Regions from separate parts of the Citricoccus sp. NPDC079358 genome, predicted to be linked through region 2. Evidence: riboswitches for the same ligand, from Rfam matches in the RefSeq annotation. Region 2 holds a riboswitch; each other region holds the start of a gene.

Region 1 (3,836 bases), on a different contig from region 2:
CCCAGGCACGGTCCCTACTCGGCTCCGAGGTGCTGATCGGACGTTCCCCCCATGATCTCGATCAGGCCCGTGCGGCAGTCGAGGATCCCGAGGTCGATTACTTCTGCACCGGACCGCTGTGGGAGACCCCCACCAAGCCCGGCCGTCCCGCCACCGGCCGGGGTTTTGTCCGGGATGTTTCCGGGCTCATGGCGGGATCGGCGGCGGCGGGCACCCCGTGGTTCGCCATCGGTGGCATCGACGTCGACCGGCTGCCCGAGGTCCTCAATGCCGGGGCGAGCCGCATCGTCGTCGTCCGCGCCATCACCAAGGCCCCCGATCCCGGCGTCGCGGCCCGGCAACTGCGCGGACTGATCCGCGACTGAGCCCTGGACGACGTGGTCGACGAAGTCGTCCAGGTCGTTCGGTAGCCACGGTGGCATGAGGTTGAACCCGTCAGCGGCACCGCAACGGAACCACTCCTCGATCTGGTCGGCGATGTGCTCGGGGGTGCCGACCATGGTGCAGTGCCCTCCGCCGGCCGCGAGACGGCCCAGCAGCTGCCGCACCGTGGGCGCCTCGACCTCCACGATCCGCAGGATCGTCGCGTAGCGGCCCTGTGGACCGCTGAACCGCTCGAGCGGGGCAGTTCGGGGACCGGGGCGTCCAGTTGCCAACCGGTGCAGTCCTGCCCGATGAAGGTGCCAGCTGGGCCAGGGGCTGCTTCGCGGGCAGCAGTGCGTCCGCCCGGGACTGCTTCGCCACGGCCTCCGCCTCCGTGGAGCCGACATAGGTCGCGAGTCCGGGCATCACCGCCACCGATGCTGGGTCCCGTCCGGCTGAGCCGATGCGCTTCTTCAGGTCCGCATAGTCACTCTGGGCGGCGGACAGGTCGTAGGCGACGGCATAGATGCCTTCGGCGTACCGGGCGGCCAGTTCGCGCCCCGGCCCGGAGGCTCCGGCATGGAACAGCACCGGGCGGCCCTGGGATGATCGCGGCACGGTCAGTGGGCCCGACACCCGGAAGTGCTCCCCGGCGTGGTCGATCGGCCGGACCAGGGCTGGGTCTGCGTACATGCCATCTGGTTCCTGGACCAGTGCCTCATCGTCCCAGGAGTCCCACAGCCGTAGCGCCACCTCGATGAACTCGGCGGCCCGCTCGTACCGCTGGCCGTGGCCGGGTAGCGCCTCCATTCCGTGATTGCGGGCCTCGGCGTCGAACATGGACGTGACCACGTTCCAGCCCACCCGGCCGCCGCTGATGTGATCCAGTGACGCCAGCATCCGGGCCGCGAGGAACGGCTCGGAGAACGTGGTCGAGACGGTGCTGACCAGCCCCACGTGCGACGTGGCGCGGGCCATGGCCGTCATGCCGGTCCTCCACTCAATCCATGACCAGTCCGCCGTCGACCACCAGGTTCTGCCCGGTGACCGACCGGCCCCAGGGGCAGGCGAAGAACAGGACGGTGTCGGCGAACTCCTCCGGGGTGATGACCCGACCCAGGGGCGTGCCGGCGGCGATCGCCTCGAAGACCTCCTCGGGAGTGGCCGCGCTGGCGTCAGTGGTGCGTAACAGTCCCCCGGAGACCATGTTCACCGTGATGCCGTGCCGTCCCAGGTCCTTGGCCGTCGTGCGGGTGAGCGACAGCAGGGCCGCCTTCGCCGCTGTGTAGTCGTGGTAGGGCACCACGGGGTTCTGGAACAGGTTGGTGCCGACGTTGATGATCCGCCCGAAGCCCTTCTCCCGCAGGTACGGAAGGGCCGCCTGGATCGTGTTGAGCGCCCCCCGGACGCTGCCGGCGAACTGAGCGGCGAAGTCCTCCCAACCGATCTCCGTCACCCCCGGGCGGGCGTCGCCGTTGAAAGAGAAACCCATCAACGCACTGTTCACCACGGTCGTGACCGGGGCCCCGAAGTGCTCCCGTCCCGTAGCCAGCAAGGCGGCTACTTGCCCCGGGTCGGTGACATCGGCGGGCAGGGCCACGGCCCGGTCCGAACCGAACCGGGAGGCCAGCTCCTCAGCGGCCTGCCGGCTGGTGTGGTAGTTGACGAGAACCCGCGCCCCCTGACCGGCGAAGGCCTCGACGATGCTGCGGCCCAGGCCGCGACCCCCTCCGGTCACCAGGACAATCTGCTCTGCGATCTGCACGGACGCTCCTCAAGGCCGAGGCGAAGGAGCGCAGGCCCGGAGACAACGCCAACCGGGCGGACATCCCTTCGCCAGTACGAACTGGATCAGGTTCAACGGGTCTCATCTCAGCTGGTCGCCAGGTGGGCACCAGCACCCCGTGTCACTGGCCCCGAGCATAGCCGACCCCTTCTCAGCGGTAGGTCGTGGTGTCAGATCAGGAGCACATCACACCAGGGGCCAAGCCAGCGCGCAACATGTTCGCGATCACCCGCGCCAGACAGGTCGAGAGAACCACGAACTGACGAAAACTGCCGGACCCACACACCGTTTATCGGGCAGTCCCAGTAGTAGGGTCGGTTCGACCGAATAGATCAGCAGGCTGCCGTTCCCGGTGGGGCGGCGGCCCTGAGAAGGAGGACGTATGAAGGCTTTGACATGGCAGGGGAAGCGTTCGGTGAGCGTCGAGGAGGTTCCGGATCCCCGCATCCAGCAACCCACGGACGCGATCGTGCGGATCACCTCGACCGCCATCTGCGGGTCGGACCTTCACTTGTACGAGGTGCTCACCCCGTTCATGGACAAGGGCGACATCATCGGCCACGAGCCCATGGGGATCGTGGAGGAGGTCGGCTCCGCCGTCACCCAGATCAAGGCCGGGGACCGCGTGGTGATTCCCTTCAACGTCTCCTGCGGCCACTGCTTCATGTGCAAGCAAGGCTTGCAGTCGCAGTGCGAGACGACCCAGGTCCGGGAGTACAACAGCGGTGCAGTCTTCCTGGGCTATTCCCGCCTCTACGGCTCGGTGCCCGGTGGGCAGGCCGAGTACCTGCGCGTCCCGCACGCGGACTACGGGCCCATCAAGGTCCCGAACACCGGTGAGGACGAGCGCTACCTGTACCTCTCCGACGTGGTACCCACCGCCTGGCAGGCCGTGCAGTACGCCGCGCCCCCGCAGGGCGGCTCTCTGGCCGTGCTGGGCCTGGGCCCGATCGGCCAGATGTCCGCCCGGATCGGCCGCCACCTGGGCTACCGGGTACTTGCGGTGGACCCGGTCGCCGAGCGGCGGGCCATGGCCGAGCGCCACGGCATCGAGACCTTGGACTCCTCCGGCGAGGTGGCCGAGCAGCTGAAGGACCTCACCGACGGCCGCGGCCCGGACTCCATGGTGGACGCGGTCGGGATGGAGGCCCACGGCTCTCCCGTGGCCGGGGTAGCCCACCAGGCCGTAGGGCTGCTGCCGTCCCCGCTGGGCCGCAAGGCGATGGAGACGGCCGGGGTGGACAAGCTCGATGCCCTTTACACCGCCATCGAGGCCGTCCGGCGCGGCGGGACGATCTCGATCAGCGGCGTATACGGCGGCATGAAGGACCCCCTGCCGATGCTCACGATGTTCGACAAGCAGATCCAGTTGCGCATGGGCCAGTGCAACGTGAAACGGTGGATCGACGACCTCCTTCCGCTGGTCGATGACCCCTCGGATCCGCTCGGCGTCCTGGACCTCAAGACGCACACCGCGTCGTTGGACGAAGCCCCGGAGATGTACGAGAAGTTCCAGAAGAAGCAAGACGGCTGTATCAAGGCCGTCCTCAAGCCATAGTCGTGGACCCGCACGGGAGTCCGATCCCTGCGGGGCCGGGCTCCGGCGCGTCATGGACCAACGCACTCACTGGGACACAGCCGCAAGCCGCCACAACCTCATTGAACAGTATGGGGATTAGCCCAGCCG
Region 2 (3,836 bases):
CCACCGTCCTGCGCAAACACATGTGGACGGAGCTGGCGCCAAATTGGGCGGAGTACACCGAAGCTGCGGACTCCTCGGGAATCGCGCAAGTTCTGCTCAGCCGCCTCTCTCGGGTGCTCGAAGAAGACAGCGAACAGTCGTTGACCGCAGACCCGAGTCATCGATACATCTACCCGCCTGCTTCGACTCGCCGCGCACCAGGCGATCTCCTTCGAGCGCCGGATGCCACATGGTGGGTGATCCTCACGCCAGCATGCGACTTCGCTCAAGACAAGTTCGAGTTCGCGCTACTGGCCAAAGCAGGCGACTTGGGATCGAATTCCAGATTCCAGAAGTGGTCCGCTTCAAAGTCAAAGGCCGCCTGGAATGAGCTTGAGAAGCATGTTCTGACAGCCACTCAAGGCCGCTTCTACTACTTGCCTGCGTTTCGCGACATTCCGGACTTGGTTCTCGACCTAGAGAATGTGCAAGCGGTCACGGCCGAGACTCTCGATGCGATGAGCCCGATAGCTTCGCTCGTAAGTCCGTTTTCCGAGGGTCTGCTCGTTCAACATAGCCAGTACAGGGGCCGGATCGGAGTGCCCGACCTCGACTCTGATCGTGTGAAGCGGCGACTCTCGGGCGGTCAATCAACCGGCGATTGATTTGCGTAAACTTCCTCCAAGCGAGTGCCCGCAAGGTCACGGGATGGTGCCCTGCCCACGATCGCCCCTAGCTAACCGCCATCAGCAGGACCGATATCGATACCGGACGCCTCGGCCACTGATGCAAGGCTGACCTTTATGGCAGATCAAGACGCTCACTTCCGCGTCATGGATGAGGCACTGAAACATCCAGATGGCCGAGCCAAGGGCGGAGAACCCTGCGTCATCTGTGGCAAGCCGGTGCCGATGAGCGCCCACTGGGTGCAACGAGACCGACACGTGTGCTCCGGACGGTGCAACAACCTCCTGCGTCACCGCTACGGTCGCGGAAGCGCGAGCATCAACGCCGAACGAGTGGCGGCGGCGGTCGAAGCGACCGGGCCGCGACCGAATCCACGAACCAGCGGCCCTCGTGTCTTCCGCACCCTCCCGGATGCGCGCCCGCCCGAACTGCCTATCGAGTGGGAGGGGTACGGGCCGCATCCAGGTGATGTGGTCGAGCGTTACGGCATCTTGACCCATTACCTCGTCCAGGACATGCCCGACGGCTACTTCACCTCGCGCATCGTCTTAGCCGTTGCCCAGAGCGGTGACATGTTCGTAGCAGGGGCGAGTGATGATGGCTACTACTCGTCCCTGGTGATCGGACCGCACGGTCCAGGAGGCGAACGCCTTGAGGGTCAGCTATTCAGCCACACCTTCGACATCAACGGCGTCCTGTGTCAATGGCGCCGCGAGCGGATCACGGATCTACAGCCCGACGGCGTGGACTACTTCTTCTGGGAGTGCTACGCCGCCGTCCCTGTTGACACACCGGCCTACCCCGAGCCGATGCACTCGTCGCGCTACCGAGCGGAGATGGATCGTCGTCGCCGAGTCAGCAGCAATGCGGCAAAGCACGAGCGCCGGGCGCGTTCAGAAGCCACCATCGAGCGGTTTGATCCAGTGGAGGTGTACGAACGAGACGCTTGGACTTGCGGCATCTGTGGAGGGAAGGTCGATCCTCAAGTGCTACACCCCGATGCCATGAGCGCGAGCTTGGACCACGTCGTTCCCCTGTCGACGGGTGGGGACCACACTCGCGGCAACTCGGTCCTCGCCCACCTGATCTGCAACATCCGAAAGGCAGCGAGTTGAGAGTGCGCCGACCTCGGCGTGACGCGGACAACCGAAGTGGACCAATCAAGTGACCAACAGCCTGCAAACGCTGCAAGACGAGATGCCCAGAGCAAGCGGCTGAAACGGAAAACCCCAGGTCAGGGGCAGTAGAGCCGTCGATTCCGGCACCTGGGGGTCAAGGGGTCGTCGCCTCAGACGCGCCGACTGCCACACTTGCGAGTCGGCGGGTGAATGCCGTCGACCGTAACGTCACGGCGAACACTGAGTCCATCTGCAGTTGCTTGGCATTTAGTGTTGCGCTCGGCGCCACGATCGATCGTGAGCCCGCCCAACCGGCCGTCGGTGTCTTGCCTTAAACTGGGTTGCGGACACGGGGTGCGCCGACCGGCGCTGAGATCAAACCCGTGGAACCTGATCTAGTTCGAACTAGCGAAGGGATGTCCGCGTGACTTCTTCTTGCCCTACCCAATTTCCGCCCAGCTCCGTCCTGCCCGCAGCAGCTTCAGTGGCCCGCGTGCTCTCGATCGCTGGCACCGATCCGAGCGGGGGCGCAGGCACCGCTGCGGACCTCAAGTCGATCACCGCGGCCGGCGGCTACGGCATGAGCGTCGTGACCGCCCTGGTCGCCCAAAACACCCACGGCGTGCGGGACCTCCACGTCCCGACCACCGAGTTCCTTGCCGCACAGTTGCATGCCGTCAGCGACGACGTCGACCTCGACGCCGTCAAGACCGGCATGCTCGGCACCGCGGAGATCATCGCCACGGTCGCCGCGTGGCTGGACACCATCCAGCCGCGCATCCTCGTCGTCGACCCGGTCATGGTCGCCACCAGCGGGGACCGGCTGCTGCAGCCCGAAGCTGAGCAGGCCATGGTCGCCTTCTGCCGACGCGCCACCGTGGTCACCCCCAACATCGACGAGCTCGCCGTGCTCACCAGCCAGCCCCGCGCCGCCACCGAGGACGAGGCCCTCGAGCAGGCCGCCCGTTGGTCCGCGGAGACGGGCGTGGCCGTCGTCGTGAAGACCGGCCACCTGGACACCCTGACCGTCACCAACACCTGGCTGGCTCCGGACGGCACCCGCATCGCCGTGCCCTCCACCCGCGTGGACACCACCAGCACGCACGGCACCGGCTGCTCCCTGTCCTCCGCCTTGGCCACCCGGCTCGGCCGCGGGGACAGCCCCGCCGACGCCCTGTCCTGGGCCACCGACTGGCTCCACGAGTCCATCACCCACGGCGCCGCCCTGCACGTCGGCTCCGGCCACGGCCCCGTGGACCACGGGCACCGCGCCCGCCGGTTGCAGGCCGCCGCCTCCTCCGCCCCCTGGCTGACGCCCGACGCCGTCCCCCACCTTCTCGAGACACCCGCCGGCCTGGTTACCCCGTGGGCAGGCGACGACAGCCGAAAGGTCACCATCCCCGCGCCGGCCGTCGCAGCGAGTGGACCGTGGACCGCCGCCCTCTGGGCCGCCGGGGCGGACACCACCGCCGCCATCGCGGACTCCGATTTCGTCCGGGCCCTGGTGGACGGCAGCCTGCCGCAGCACGCCTTCGCGTTCTACCTGGCCCAGGACGCGCTGTACCTCAACGGCTACGCCCGGGCTCTGGGCGCACTCTCCGCCCGCAGCACCGACCCCGCAGCCCAGGTCTATTGGTCGCAGGCGTCCACCGGGGCTCTGACCGAGGAGGCCGAACTACACCGCGGCTGGCTCGGCACCGCAGACCACACCGGCGCGACGCCCGCGCCGAGCCCCGTGACGGCCGCCTACACGAGCTTCCTGCTGGCCACCGCCCTCGGCGAGGACCGGGCCGTGGGCGTGGCCGCCGTGCTGCCCTGCTTCTGGCTCTACGCCCAGGTCGGGGCCGCACTGCCCGCCGTCCCTGCCGACCACCCCTATGCCGCCTGGCTGGACACCTACCGGGACCCCGGCTTCGTCACCGCCACCGAACAGGCGCTGGCCCAACTCGAGACCGAGATGGCTGCCGCCTCCCCGGCCGTGCGAGCCGCCGCGGCCCGCGCCTACCTGACCGCCTGCCGGCACGAGCTCGAGTTCTTTGACCAGGCCCTCCG
Region 3 (3,836 bases), on a different contig from region 2:
CAACCCGGTGGCCAGCCCGGCCAGGACCGAGCCCTCGGAGATGCTCACCGGCCCCGCCTCGAACAACAGGGCCCCGGAGTCCTCCCCGACCAGCGCGGTCCCCCATGCGGACACCAGCGCGGCCGCCACCAGCACCCAGGCCCGGCGGAAGAATTCTCCGACCCGGATCCCGGACAACGGCAAGAGGGCCACGGCGGCCACCAGCACGATCCCGGAGGACACCCAGTCCATCGTCGCCACCAGCACCGCCGTCACCGGCAGCAGCGCCGCGAGCTTGGCCAGGGGGTTGGCACGCTCGAAGACCGAGCCGGCCTCCGGGCGGGACGGAGCAGTCCGTGCGGCACTCGCAGACCGGGCGGAGGTGGTTCCGGCGCGCGGCGAGATCGGCAGGGTCATGATCGCGCCCCTGACTCCCCTGAGTTCACCGGATTCACCGGATTCACCGGCACCGCGGCCACCGCGGCCAGCTCGATCGTCCGGGCATCGAGCGCCGCCGCGAAGTCGGCGTCGTGGGTCACGGCCAGCACCGAGCGGCCCTCGGCCACCAGTCCGCGCAGCAAGCCCGTGAGCACGGCCCACGTGTTGGCGTCCTGGCCGAAGGTCGGCTCGTCGAGGAACACCATCTCGGGCCCGGCCGCCAACACCGTGGCCACGGACAGCCGCCGCTTCTCCCCGCCGGAGAGCGTGAACGGGTTGACCTCGGCCAGCGATTCCAGGTTCAGCGCCGTCAGCAGACCGTCCGCCCGCTGGGCGGCCTCCTCATCGGTGAACAGCCGTTGCCCGCTCTCGGGGTCGCGGGCATGGCGGGGCCCGAACAGCAACTCGTCCCGCACGGTGGTGGCGACGAACTGGTGCTCGGGCTCCTGGAAGACGGTGCCGATCCGGCTGACCAGGTCAGCGGCCTTCCACCGGTACGGGTCGTCCGGCAGGTGGCCGGCCCGCTCCCCCTTGAGCGCGGCGCCCGCCGTCAGCGTGCCCGCGTGGGAGGGGATCAGGCCGGCCAGGGTCAGCAGCAGCGTGGACTTCCCGCTGCCGTTGGCCCCGGTCACGACGACGGCCTCGCCGGCCCCCAGCTCCAGGTCCAGGTCCGCCTGGACCGGCGTCGGGGTCGGGCCGAAGCGCCGGCGCCATCCAGGTGTCACGGGTTCCCGGGAGACGGCCAGGCCACGGGCGGTCAACAGTGTCCCGGAGGGGGCCGCCGTCGGGCTGTGTGCGGACGTGGAGGTGGGGGTCATCGGTGCCGGAACGCGGCCGGGCACCCAGACGCCCGCCGCGGCCAGCTCGTCCCGGACGCGGCCCGGGGCCAGGAGTTCGCCCGGGGAGCCGTCGTGGCTGATCCCGCCGCCGGGCTCCAGGACGAGCATGCGGTCTACATGGTCGGCCCAGATCGCCAACCGGTGCTCGACGACGAGCAGCGTCGCCCCGCTCCGCTCGACCACGGCGAGCACGGCGTCGCGGACCTCCAGCACCCCGGTCGGATCCAGGTTGGCGGTCGGCTCGTCCAAGAGGATCAACGGCGGGCGCATCGCCAGGATCCCGGCCAGGGCGAGGCGCTGTTTCTGCCCGCCGGAGAGTCGCGAGGTGTCCCGGGTCAAGCAGATGCCCTGGTCTTCGCCCAGTCCCACGGCGTCCAGGGCGTCCCGGACGCGGCCCCAGATCTGCTCCCTGGGCACCTGCAGGTTCTCGGCGCCGAACGCGGCATCATCGCCGACGCGGGACAGGATCACCTGCGTCTCGGGGTCCTGCTGCACCAGCCCGGCGTGGCCGCGCAGCTGGCGGGACACGGCGCCGTCCACCTGCAGGGACCCGGTCTCCTCGGACTCGTCCGCGGGGTCCAGCACCCCGGCGAGGGCGTAGAGCAGGGTGGATTTGCCGGCGCCGGAGGGCCCGGCCAGCAGGACCTTCTGCCCGGCCGGCACCTCCAGGTCCAGCCCCGCGACGGCGGGAACCGGCCGGCCGGCGTGGCGCCAGCCCCAGCCCGCCGCGGTGATGCGTGCTCCCGGCACCGCTCAGGCCACCGGCTCCTGGTGGGCACGGCGGGAGGCCAGGGCGGACAGGGCGCCCGTGGCCGCGAGCCCGCGCGTGGCCAGCCAGGACAGCAGGCCGGCGATCACCACCCCGGACACGCCCACCAGTCCCACGTAGATCAGCTTCCAGTCCAGCGTGTACTCGGGGAACCAGTTGAAGATGAACGCGTCATTGATGCCGCCGAAGAGGCCGGTGAGCAGGCCGGCGAGCAGGGCTACCGGCAGCGTGAAGCGGCGGTAGAGGAAGGCCAGCAGGATCAGTTCGGCGCCGAGGCCCTGGATCACGCCGGAGGCCAGCACGGTCAGGCCGAACTGGGAGCCGAGCAACGCGGAGACGGTCGCTGCGACCAGTTCGGTGAACAGCGCGGCACCGGGCCTGCGGATGATGAGCCCGCCGAGCACGGCCGGGAAGAGCCACATCCCGGCCACCAGGGCGGAGGACGGCGGGAAGGCCGCGAAGGCGGGGCTCAGTCCGGCATAGGCCAGGTTCCACGCCCAGAAGATGACGCCGGAGGCCACCGCGATGACGGCGGCCACGACGATGTCCACCACCCGCCAGGAGCGCCGGTTCGGGGCGCTGCGGGACGCCTGCCCGGCGCCGGTAGTTCCGGTTCCGGTTCCGGTGCCTGCGGACGGCGCGTGGCCGGCGTCGGGCCCGGGGGTGGAGCCGGAGTGGTGCGGGGTGTTGCCGGTCTTCATAGAGACCATGTGGTGTTCCTCCTCAAGGATGCAAGGAGGGGGACGGAACGGTACGCCACGGACACCCGCACGCGGATGCTGCCGGACGGTTCCTGACGTTCCATCAGAGAACTCGACTTCCTTCGCCGGTGCTAGCCGGAGCAGGTTCGAGGGTCTGCGCTGAGCGCACTCTCAGCACCCGAAGGTGCTCCCCTGTCGTTCACAGTGTCCGTCCATCATAGTCCACCCGGGGCGCGTCTGGGCCGGTGAACCGTTAGGCTGACTCTGAACGCGCAATGACCACCGTCAACGTCCTGGAGGAACCCGTGAACACCCTCGTGGAAAAGCTCATCGCCACCGGAATCACCATCGGCGGTGGCATCATCGGCACCAAGGTCGTGGAGTTCGCCTGGAGGAAGATCACCGGCCATGACGCTCCGAAGGACCTGGACGACACCGAGGCCAACATGTGGAGCGCCATCACCTTCGCCACCATCTCCGCGGGCATCTCCGCCATCATCCGCGTCTCATCCAAGCGCGGCGCGAACTCCGCCGTGAAGGCCATCCAGTCCCGCTCGAAGAGCAAGGCCGGAACCGCCGAGGTCTGAGGTCCGACGCCGGCCGGACTCGGACCGGTTCAGCTCACCGGCGGCGACGGTCGCGCCAAGCGAGAGATGCCCGGACTCAGCCGGCCCAGCGGGGCGGGTTCAGTCGCGGCCCTGCTGGTCGGTCGGGTCGTCCTTCGGGACGGTCCGCTGGTCGTGGGCCGTGGCGGCTGGCTTGCCCGCGTCGTCCTGACGGGCGACCACGTCCGCGAGTTCGTCCACGTAGTGGAATTCCGGCTTGAGGTGCTTGGTGCGGTAGCCCGCCCGGCCCACGAGGTGGGCGGAGACCGGCGCGGTGAGCATCTGCAGCACCCACGCCAGCACCAGTATCGGCACCCACACCCACGCCCGCCAGGCGAAGGCCAGGGCCATCAGCATCAGCAGCAGCCCGAGCACCTGGGGCTTCGTGCCGGCGTGCATGCGGGAGAGCTGGTCCGGGAACCGGAACAGGCCGATCCCGGCCACGGTGGACATCAGGGCACCGAGGACCAACAGCACGGCGGCGATGCCGTCGGAGATCTGGATC

What was found. A riboswitch is a leader RNA that binds a small molecule or an ion and turns the genes downstream of it on or off. The one in region 2 is predicted to bind thiamine pyrophosphate.
Region 1: linked by a shared signal. The riboswitch ahead of AB0333_RS09675 (3-oxoacyl-ACP reductase) and the one ahead of AB0333_RS07565 (bifunctional hydroxymethylpyrimidine kinase/phosphomethylpyrimidine kinase) in region 2 are both predicted to bind thiamine pyrophosphate.
Region 3: linked by a shared signal. The riboswitch ahead of AB0333_RS10660 (ECF transporter S component) and the one ahead of AB0333_RS07565 (bifunctional hydroxymethylpyrimidine kinase/phosphomethylpyrimidine kinase) in region 2 are both predicted to bind thiamine pyrophosphate.

The regions. Positions count from the first base shown of each region.
Region 1 covers NZ_JBFBLI010000006.1:166,749-170,584, forward strand. The annotation lists gene AB0333_RS09660 (thiamine phosphate synthase) at 1-55, shown strand, start outside; gene AB0333_RS09665 (thiamine phosphate synthase) at 1-365, shown strand, start outside; gene AB0333_RS09670 (NtaA/DmoA family FMN-dependent monooxygenase) at 436-1,350, opposite strand; gene AB0333_RS09675 (3-oxoacyl-ACP reductase) at 1,364-2,128, opposite strand; TPP riboswitch at 2,175-2,278, opposite strand; gene AB0333_RS09680 (zinc-dependent alcohol dehydrogenase) at 2,532-3,707, shown strand; gene AB0333_RS09685 (pyrimidine dimer DNA glycosylase/endonuclease V) at 3,825-3,836, opposite strand, start outside.
Region 2 covers NZ_JBFBLI010000004.1:277,902-281,737, reverse strand. The annotation lists gene AB0333_RS07575 (hypothetical protein) at 1-644, shown strand, start outside; gene AB0333_RS07570 (HNH endonuclease signature motif containing protein) at 813-1,781, shown strand; TPP riboswitch at 2,125-2,218, shown strand; gene AB0333_RS07565 (bifunctional hydroxymethylpyrimidine kinase/phosphomethylpyrimidine kinase) at 2,209-3,836, shown strand, end outside.
Region 3 covers NZ_JBFBLI010000007.1:121,393-125,228, reverse strand. The annotation lists gene AB0333_RS10670 (energy-coupling factor transporter transmembrane component T) at 1-396, opposite strand, end outside; gene AB0333_RS10665 (ABC transporter ATP-binding protein) at 393-2,006, opposite strand; gene AB0333_RS10660 (ECF transporter S component) at 2,010-2,735, opposite strand; TPP riboswitch at 2,827-2,930, opposite strand; gene AB0333_RS10655 (DUF4235 domain-containing protein) at 3,002-3,313, shown strand; gene mnhG (monovalent cation/H(+) antiporter subunit G) at 3,413-3,836, opposite strand, start outside.